DNA from 2 places in the Oceanidesulfovibrio marinus genome. Region 2 is predicted to be linked to the other one. Evidence: predicted binding sites of a transcription regulator. Region 2 holds the regulator's gene; the other holds the start of a gene.
What was found. Region 2 encodes HrcA, which represses chaperone genes, less so after heat shock. Its sites were predicted from a motif close to TGTTAGCACTCNNNNNNNNNGAGTGCTAACA; they were not measured.

Region 1: the regulator HrcA is predicted to act here: its motif matches at 1,930-1,960, upstream of groES (co-chaperone GroES).

What each region holds. Positions count from the first base shown of each region.
Region 1 is NZ_CP039543.1:2,125,075-2,129,494, forward strand. It holds gene groL (chaperonin GroEL) at 1-1,510, opposite strand, end outside; gene groES (co-chaperone GroES) at 1,583-1,870, opposite strand; gene alaC (alanine transaminase) at 2,236-3,432, shown strand; gene E8L03_RS09470 (homoserine dehydrogenase) at 3,449-4,420, shown strand, end outside.
Region 2 is NZ_CP039543.1:4,375,457-4,379,876, reverse strand. It holds gene E8L03_RS19200 (hypothetical protein) at 10-1,392, opposite strand; cyclic di-GMP riboswitch class I at 1,497-1,614, opposite strand; gene hrcA (heat-inducible transcriptional repressor HrcA) at 1,889-2,923, shown strand; gene E8L03_RS19190 (nucleotide exchange factor GrpE) at 2,987-3,574, shown strand; gene dnaK (molecular chaperone DnaK) at 3,721-4,420, shown strand, end outside.

The DNA.
Region 1 (4,420 bases), 2.3 Mb from region 2:
GGGCAATGCGGGTCACCTTCTTGGGATCGATGACGCCGGACTTGATCAGGTCCTCGTACTCGCCGGAGCCGGCGTTGAAGCCGAAGCCGTCGCCCTTGCCTTCCAGCACCTTCTCCAGAACGATGGCGCCTTCCAGGCCGGCGTTGCCGGCGATCTGGCGGAGCGGCTCCTCGGCGGCGCGGCGGACAATGCCCACGCCGGCCAGCTCATCGTCATCGGCAGGCTTCACGCTCTCGACAGCCTTGAGGCAGCGGACCAGGGCCACGCCACCGCCAGGAACAATGCCTTCCTCGACAGCTGCGCGGGTGGCGTTCAGGGCGTCTTCCACGCGGGCCTTCTTCTCCTTCATCTCGGTCTCGGTGGCTGCGCCAACGTTGATCACGGCAACGCCGCCCACGATCTTGGCCAGGCGCTCCTGGAGCTTCTCGCGGTCGTAGTCCGAGGTGGTCTCGTCGATCTGGGCGCGGATCTGGCCGATGCGGGCCTTGATGTCCTCGGCAGAGCCGGCGCCGTCAACGATGGTGGAGTTCTCTTTGTCGATCACGATGCGCTTGGCGTTACCAAGGTCGTTGACCGTGACGTTCTCCAGCTTGAGGCCGATGTCCTCGGAGATGACCTTGCCGCCGGTCAGCACGGCGATGTCCTGCAGCATGGCCTTGCGGCGCTCGCCAAAGCCGGGGGCCTTGACGGCGGATACCTGCAGGGTGCCGCGGAGCTTGTTCACCACGAGGGTGGCCAGGGCTTCGCCCTCGATGTCCTCGGAGATGATGAGCAGCGGACGGCTCATCTTGGCGACCTGCTCCAGAGCCGGGAGAAGATCCTTCATGGTGGAGATCTTCTTGTCGTAGATGAGGATCAGCGGGTCATCCAGCTCGCAGACCATCTTCTCGGAGTCGGTCACGAAGTAGGGGGAGAGGTAGCCGCGGTCGAACTGCATGCCCTCGACCACGTCCAGGGTGGTCTCAAGGCCCTTGGCCTCTTCCACGGTGATGACGCCTTCCTTGCCGACCTTGTTCATGGCCTCGGCGATGATGTTGCCGATGGTGGCGTCGTTGTTGGCGGAAATGGTGCCGACCTGGGCGATCTCTTTCTGATCGCGGGTGGGCTTGGCGAAGTTGGCCAGCTCGGCGACGATGGCTTCAACAGCCTTGTCAATGCCGCGCTTGATGGCCATGGGGTTGCGGCCGGCGGCAACGAGCTTGACGCCTTCGCGGAACACGGCCTGGGCCAGGATGGTGGCGGTGGTGGTGCCGTCACCGGCGATGTCGGAGGTCTTGGAAGCGACTTCCTTGACCATCTGGGCGCCCATGTTCTCGAACTTGTCCTCGAGCTCGATCTCCTTGGCCACGGTCACGCCGTCCTTGGTGATGATCGGGGAGCCGAAGGACTTCTCGATGACCACGTTGCGGCCCTTGGGTCCGAGAGTGACCTTTACGGCATTGGCGAGCTTGTCCACGCCGCGCTGGAGCTGCTCGCGGGCTTTGACGTCGAACTTGATATCTTTGGCCATATTGCTATGCCTCCTGAATATGCTTCACGTAATGAATTGAATTGGGAAAAAAAGAAATCGGGGGCGCAGTAACTAGCCGATGATGGCCAGGATGTCGTCCTCGCGCATGACGAGGAACTCATCGCCGTCCACCTTGATCTCGGTGCCCGCGTACTTGTTGAACAGAACCTTGTCGCCCTTGTCGACGGTCAGCTTGATCTTGTCGCCCTTGTCATTGGTCTTGCCGGGTCCCACGGCGACGACTTCACCCTTGATGGGCTTTTCCTTGGCGGTGTCGGGGATGATGATGCCGCCTTTGGTCTTTTCCTCTTCCTCGAGGCGCTTGACGAGAACGCGATCGTGCAACGGCTTGAGTTTCATTGTTTTCCTCCACAATACGATATGGTTGATAAATGGCGGATACGCCTTGATCATTCCGGCGCTGGCACTCATCAGCGAGGAGTGCTAACACCGACAACGTGCAACTATACGTATGCTATCCCGTTTGGCAAGGGGTACGGGGGTATTTTTTTTCACTTTTTTCACACTCCAATAATGAGGGAAATTTGGCCGCCATCCCTTTCCGCGCCTGCGTCGCGGCGGAATATACTCAAAAAATTCCTTGTACCTTCTGCCTCTTGTGGATGGTGCCCTTCGTGACTATACTCCCGCCATGCAGCCAAGACCCCAGCCTTGAAACCGTGTACCGGGCGCCCCCCGGAACGCGACGGAGACCTTGAAACATTATGGAATCATCGACATTTCCCCGCATTGACCGGCTGCCTCCCTACGTCTTCGCCATCGTCAACGAACTGAAGATGCAGCTCAGGCGCCAGAACATCGACATCATCGACCTGGGTATGGGCAACCCCGACCTGCCCACGCCGCAGCACATTGTGGACAAGCTCTGCGAGGCAGCCCAGAACCCCAAAAACCATCGCTACTCCGCATCCCGAGGCATCCCCAACCTGCGCCGCGCAATCTCCGACTGGTACCAGCGCCGCTTCGACGTCTACGTCGACCCGGACAAGGAAGCCGTGGTCACCATGGGCGCCAAGGAAGGACTCTCCCACCTCGCCATGGCCATGCTCAGCCCGGGCGACGTGGTCTTCGCGACCGACCCCGCCTACCCCATCCACCCCTATGCATCCATCATCGCCGGGGCAGACGTGCGGCGCATACCCATCGGCAAGGACCGCGACTTTTTCGACGACCTCATGCTCGCCACCAAGCAGACCTGGCCCAAGCCCAAGGTGCTGGTCATCTGCTACCCGCACAACCCCACCACCAAGTGCGTGGAGGTGGACTTCTTCCAGCGTATCGTGGACTGGGCCAAGGAGCACAACGTCTGGGTCATCCACGATCTGGCCTACGCCGACCTGGTCTATGACGGTTACAAGCCGCCGTCCTTCCTGCAGGCCGACGGCGCCAAGGATGTTGGCGTGGAGTTCTTCTCCCTCACCAAGTCCTACTCCATGGCCGGCTGGCGCGTGGGCTTCTGCTGCGGCAACCGCGAGATGGTCCACGCCCTGACGCGTATCAAGAGCTATCTGGACTACGGTATCTTCCAGCCCATCCAGATCGCGGCCATCGTGGCCCTGAACGGCCCGCAGGACTGCGTGACAGAGATAGCCAAGGTGCACCAGGAGCGCCGCGACGTGCTCATCGACGGCCTCAATCGCATCGGCTGGGAAGTGCCCCCGCCCAAGGCCACCATGTTCGTCTGGGCCGAGATCCCCGACGAGTTCAAGCCCATGGGCTCCGTGGAGTTCTCCAAGATGATGCTCAAGGAGGGCCACGTGGCCGTCTCCCCGGGCCTGGGCTTCGGCAACTATGGTGACGACCACGTCCGCTTCGCGCTCATCGAGAACCCGCACCGCATCAAGCAGGCCGTTCGCGGCATCAAGAAGTTCCTTTCCGGAGGTCCGTGTGAAACAGGCTAAGCCCCTCGTCATCGCCATGGCCGGCATGGGTACGGTCGGCTCGGGTGTAGCGCGTCTGCTGGAGGAAAACGCAGAGTCCATCGCCAAACGCGCCGGCAGACCCGTCACCCTCAAGACCGTCGTCATTCGGAGTCCCAAGGAGCGCGTAGGCGCGGCCAAGGACGCCGAGTTCACGAACGACCTGCTCGCACCGGCCAACGATCCCGAGGTGGATGTTGTCCTGGAGCTCATCGGCGGCACCACTGCCGCGCGGGAGCTCATCACCAAAGCTCTGGAGAACGGCAAGCACGTGGTCACGGCCAACAAGGCCCTGCTCGCCGAGTACGGCCACGAGCTCTTTCCGCTGGCCCGGAGCAAGAGCTGCCACCTGGGCTTCGAGGCCAGCGTGGCCGGGGGCATCCCCATTCTCCAGTCCATCAAGGAGACCCTGGCCGCCAACGAGCTCTTCTCGGTCATGGGCATCCTCAACGGCACGGCCAACTTCATCCTTACGCAGATGTCGCAGGACGGCATGCCCTTTGACAAGGCCCTGGCCCTGGCTCAGGAGAAAGGCTACGCCGAGGCCGACCCCACCCTGGACATCGAGGGCATCGACGCCGCGCACAAGCTCGTGCTGCTTATCCAGCTCGCCTTCGGGGCCAACTACCCGCTGGACAAGCTGCGCGTCTGGGGCATCTCGCGCGTTACGCCCATGGACATCGCCTTTGCCCGGCAGATGGGCTACGGCATCAAGCTCCTTGGCACGGCGCGCAAGGTGAATGGCAAGGTCACGGCCGGCGTCTATCCGGCCCTGGTGCCGGCGCACTACCTGCTGGCAAAGGTGGAGGGCTCCTACAATGCCGTGCGGCTGGAAGGCAACGCCGGCCCGGTGATGCTCTACGGCTACGGCGCGGGCGATCTGCCCACGGCCTCGGCCGTGCTGGCCGACGTCATAGCCGTGGCGCGCGGCTGCGAGCCCAACAACCTGGGCTTTGCGGACATGCCTTTC
Region 2 (4,420 bases):
GATTACGAATCAGAGATTGCGGGAATCGGGGTCGCTGTCGGTTTGGGAGCTGAGCACTTCGGTGACCACGCGGTTGATGACGTCGTGGAACTCGTCCACATCGATGCCGGGGTTGTGCTTCTCTTCTTCCTGCTCTTCGAACTCGAAGCCGGACATGTCCGCATCCACGGCCGGTTCGTCGCCGTCACCGATGCCGAGTTCGTTGTAGGGATCGCCAGCGCCGACACCCTCGTCCTCGTCGTCGGGCTCGTCCCAGCCAGCGTCGGCAAAGATGTCGTCGTCGGTCTCCTCGGCGTCCACCACGAACATGTCCTCGTCGTCATCGTCGGCAAAGGGGTCGTCCGGAGCGTCGGCCATGGCGACCGGCTCTGCCGCTTCGGCCTTGGGAGCCGCAACCGGCCTGGCTGCAGGTGCGGCCGCAGGCGCGACCTTCGGGGCTTCGGATGCAGGCTCCGGCACAGGCGCTGGAGCAGCGTCCTCTACCGCCGGCTGTTCTACCGCAGCCTGGAGCGTCTTCTGCACGGACGGTGCTGCAGCGCCCTGCTCATCCCCGGTCCAGACCTCCTCGATCTCGGCAAGGGACGGCTCATCGGATGTCATCGGCTCGGGCGGCAGCTCCTTGGGCGTCATCGGCTCGGGCGGCGTGGGCTTGTTTTCCGCACTCGGATCCTTGGCCCACACCGGCGGCGGCTCGTCCAGCTCTGGAAGAGGCGAGGACGGCTTTTCGGGCTTGGCGACGATGCTCTCAGCGGCTGCGGCGGCAGGTTTGGCAGCGGCTTTTGCGGCGGACCGCGATGCCGCGGCAGGGGTCCGGGCGGTCTTGGCGGGTGCGGGGGGTGTTGCCGCCGGGCCGGTTCCGTCGCCATTGCCGTTGGCAAAGAAGGTGGTCACGTACGGCACGGGCACGGAACTCTGGTGCACGACCTCGTACGCGCCGAGCCGAGTAATGAAAAATTGCAGTATCTTGAGGATCTTCTGGGTCAGCAGACTGGCGCGCTTGCCCTTCTTGGGGATGTTGCCGTTGGTCATGCTCTCCACGCAGGCGGCGGCCACGAGGACCACGCCGTTCTCGCGCTGGAGCAGCTTGGGCAACCCGGCCACGCCGCGCAGCACCTCGTCCGCCAGGCTCCTGGAGCCCAGGCGGCTCATGCGCGCATGGAACTCGTCGAGAAACGCCTGGCTGACGGCGTCCGCGTTCCCTGGCTGGTTATACTGCAGGGCTTGAATCCAGAGTGTAACGATGAGAGGCAGATAGGAGGCGTAGAAGGTACGGAAGACCTGGGGCGGCTTGGCGTCGAGCGCAAGGATACGCCGCTCGTCCCGGCAATCGTATGTTCCGAGAAAAGCGAATAAATCCGTGACGACATGCTCGACGGACCGCTTGGGTTTCACGGCAGTCTCTTCCGTTCACATTGATCATCGCCACGGAAGCGCCGGAAATGAATCATCGCTGGAACACACAGCAGCCTCATGACGAAACGCATGCGCACCAGCACGTGGGCAACCCGGCCATCTCCCATACCCCCTTAACGCATGGGAAACCGCTTACGAATCAAGGGCATGAGACCCGTGGCTTTCCGTCCCCGTCTCGCGACGGGTTTGGCCTTAACCACCTGCTGTATCCCATATATTGGGATGTCATCAATTTGTCAACAAGGACAGGACGTTTAGCCCACCTCCCGCAGCGTTGTCGCGGCCGTCCCGCGCCCATGCTTCTTGACAGGGGGTAGAGCCGTTGTTACCCGTTTTAACAGTCGTCAGTGCCGCCCCCCAACAACTTAAATTTATAATAAAACTTCTACTCAGGGAGCATCGGCACCCTTCCTGCGGTATCCGGCGCGTTGCGCCGTTCCTTTTTGCTGCGGGCGACGCATATCGGGGTTCAGCCATGGAAGAACTGGTTCAAAGAGAGATCGACGTCCTGAAGACCATCATCGAGGAGTACATCGCCACGGGAGCGCCCGTGGGCTCCCGGATGGTCTCCAAAAAGTCGGGTCTGTCGCTCTCGCCGGCCTCCATGCGCAACGTCATGGCCGACCTCACGGAAAAGGGCTACCTGGCCCAGCCCCACACCTCGGCCGGACGCATCCCCACGCCAGAGGCCTTCCGCTTCTACCTGGGCTCCCAGCTCATGCCCCACCCCCTGCCGCCCCAGCTCAAGGACAGGATCGGCCAGACTCTTTCCGGCGCCGGGCTCGACCTCAAGGACATCCTCACCGAGGCTTCCAGGCTCGCCTCCACCATGACCAACCAGATCTGCATGATCGTGGCCCCCAGCCACGACGAGGCGCGCTGGAAGGAGATCGACTTCGTGCTCATCAAGCCCGGCCTGGTCCTGGCCGTGCTCGTGCTCGAAGGCGGCACCGTGCAGAACAAGCTCATCCCGGTGGGCGAGGTGTACAACCAGGACGACCTCGTGAAGTTCTCCAACTACCTCAACGAGCACTTCCGCGGCCGCTCCCTGTCCCATGCGCGCCTGCTCATCCACCGCGAGCTCCAGAGCGCCCGCCGCCAGATCGAGGCCCTTTCCCGCAAAGCCCTGCGCCTGGCCCGCTCCACCTTCGACGAGCCCACGGCCAGGGACGTCATCGTGGACGGCGCCACCAACCTCTTTGCCCACGCCGAGTTCGCCGAGGTGGAGAAGATGCGCGAGATCTTCAGCCTGCTGGAGGAGCGCAGCCGCCTGCTGGAGCTGCTGGACAAGACCATTGCCCACGAAGGCATCAAGGTCACCTTCTGTGCCGACGTCCACATGGACCAGCTGGAGGAGTGCTCCCTCGTATCCTCTCCGTATGGCGAGTTCGGCCAGCCCCTGGGGGTCGTCGGAGTCATGGGCCCGGTGCGCATGGACTACGCCAATGTGCTCCCACTGGTTGACTGTATCGCGAAAACGCTTACAGACATGCTCAAAGAACGATTCTAACGCCGGCTCCCAAGCCGGCGTCCTTTTGACAACCTTTCACCCTGTGACGAGGAGGCATGTCCCATGTCAGGAGACAGCCGCGTGGAAATCCCCGTGAACAAAGACGGTGACACCGCGAAAAACGGGCGGAAAGAGCAAGGCGTTGCGCCCGAGGAAATACAGCTGACGGACGAGGAGCTCGTCGCCCTTTGCAAGGAACGCGTCTGCAAGAGCTGCGACGAGAAGGAGCAGGCTGACGAGGAACGGTTGCGCAGCCTGGCCGAGATGGACAACTTCAAGAAACGCCTGGCCCGCGAAAAGGACGACTTCTGCAAGTTCGCCAACGAGGGCCTGCTGGCCGATCTCCTGCCGGTGCTGGACAACATGGACCTGGCCCTGGAGCACGGCGCCAAGGTGGAGGCGTGCAAGGACTTTGTCCTGGGCGTGGACATGACCCGCAAGATCTTCCTCGACATCCTGAGCCGCCAGGGCCTGACGCCGGTGGGCGAGGTGGGCGAGCCCTTCAACCCCGAAAAGCATGAAGCCATAGGCCACGAGGAGCGCCAGGACATGGCGCCCGAGCACGTCTGCACCGTGCTGCAGAAGGGCTATATCCTCAAGGATCGCCTGCTGCGGCCGGCCAAGGTCACCATCTCCCGCGCCGCGGAGTAAAAAAATTCCGCTTTCCCCCCTGGACGTAGGGGAATGATGGTTTAATATGTGTTGATTGCTTTTGAAAATGTAACGCTGTTTCGTCACTCTTCGCGCCATACACGCGCATAGCATTAGAAAGAACATTTGGGAGGAGGTATACTCATATGGGTAAAATTATCGGAATCGACCTCGGCACCACGAACTCCTGCGTCTATGTGATGGAGGGCAAGGAAGCCAAGTGCGTGACCAACCCCGAGGGCGGCCGCACCACGCCGTCCATCGTCGCCTTTACCGACAAGGAACGCCTCGTCGGCGAGATCGCCAAGCGCCAGTCCGTGACCAACCCGGAGCGCACCGTCTTCGCCATCAAGCGCCTCATGGGCCGCAAGGCGGACGCCGCACAGGTCAAGGAGTGGGAGAAGCATTCCCCCTATAAGATCGTGCCCGGCTCCAACGGCGACGCCTATGTCGAGGTTGCCGGCAAGAAATACAGCCCGGCCGAGATCTCGGCCATGATCCTGGGCAAGCTCAAGTCCGACGCCGAGTCCTACCTGGGCGAGACCGTCACCGAGGCGGTCATCACCGTGCCCGCGTACTTCAACGACTCGCAGCGCCAGGCCACCAAAGACGCCGGCCGCATCGCCGGTCTGGACGTCAAGCGCATCATCAACGAGCCCACGGCCGCGTCCCTGGCTTACGGCTTCGACAAGAAGGCCAACGAGAAAATCGCGGTCTTCGACCTCGGCGGCGGCACCTTTGATATCTCCATCCTCGAAGTCGGCGACAACGTCGTGGAAGTCCGCGCCACCAACGGCGACACCTTCCTCGGCGGCGAGGACTTCGACCAGCGCATCATCAACTGGC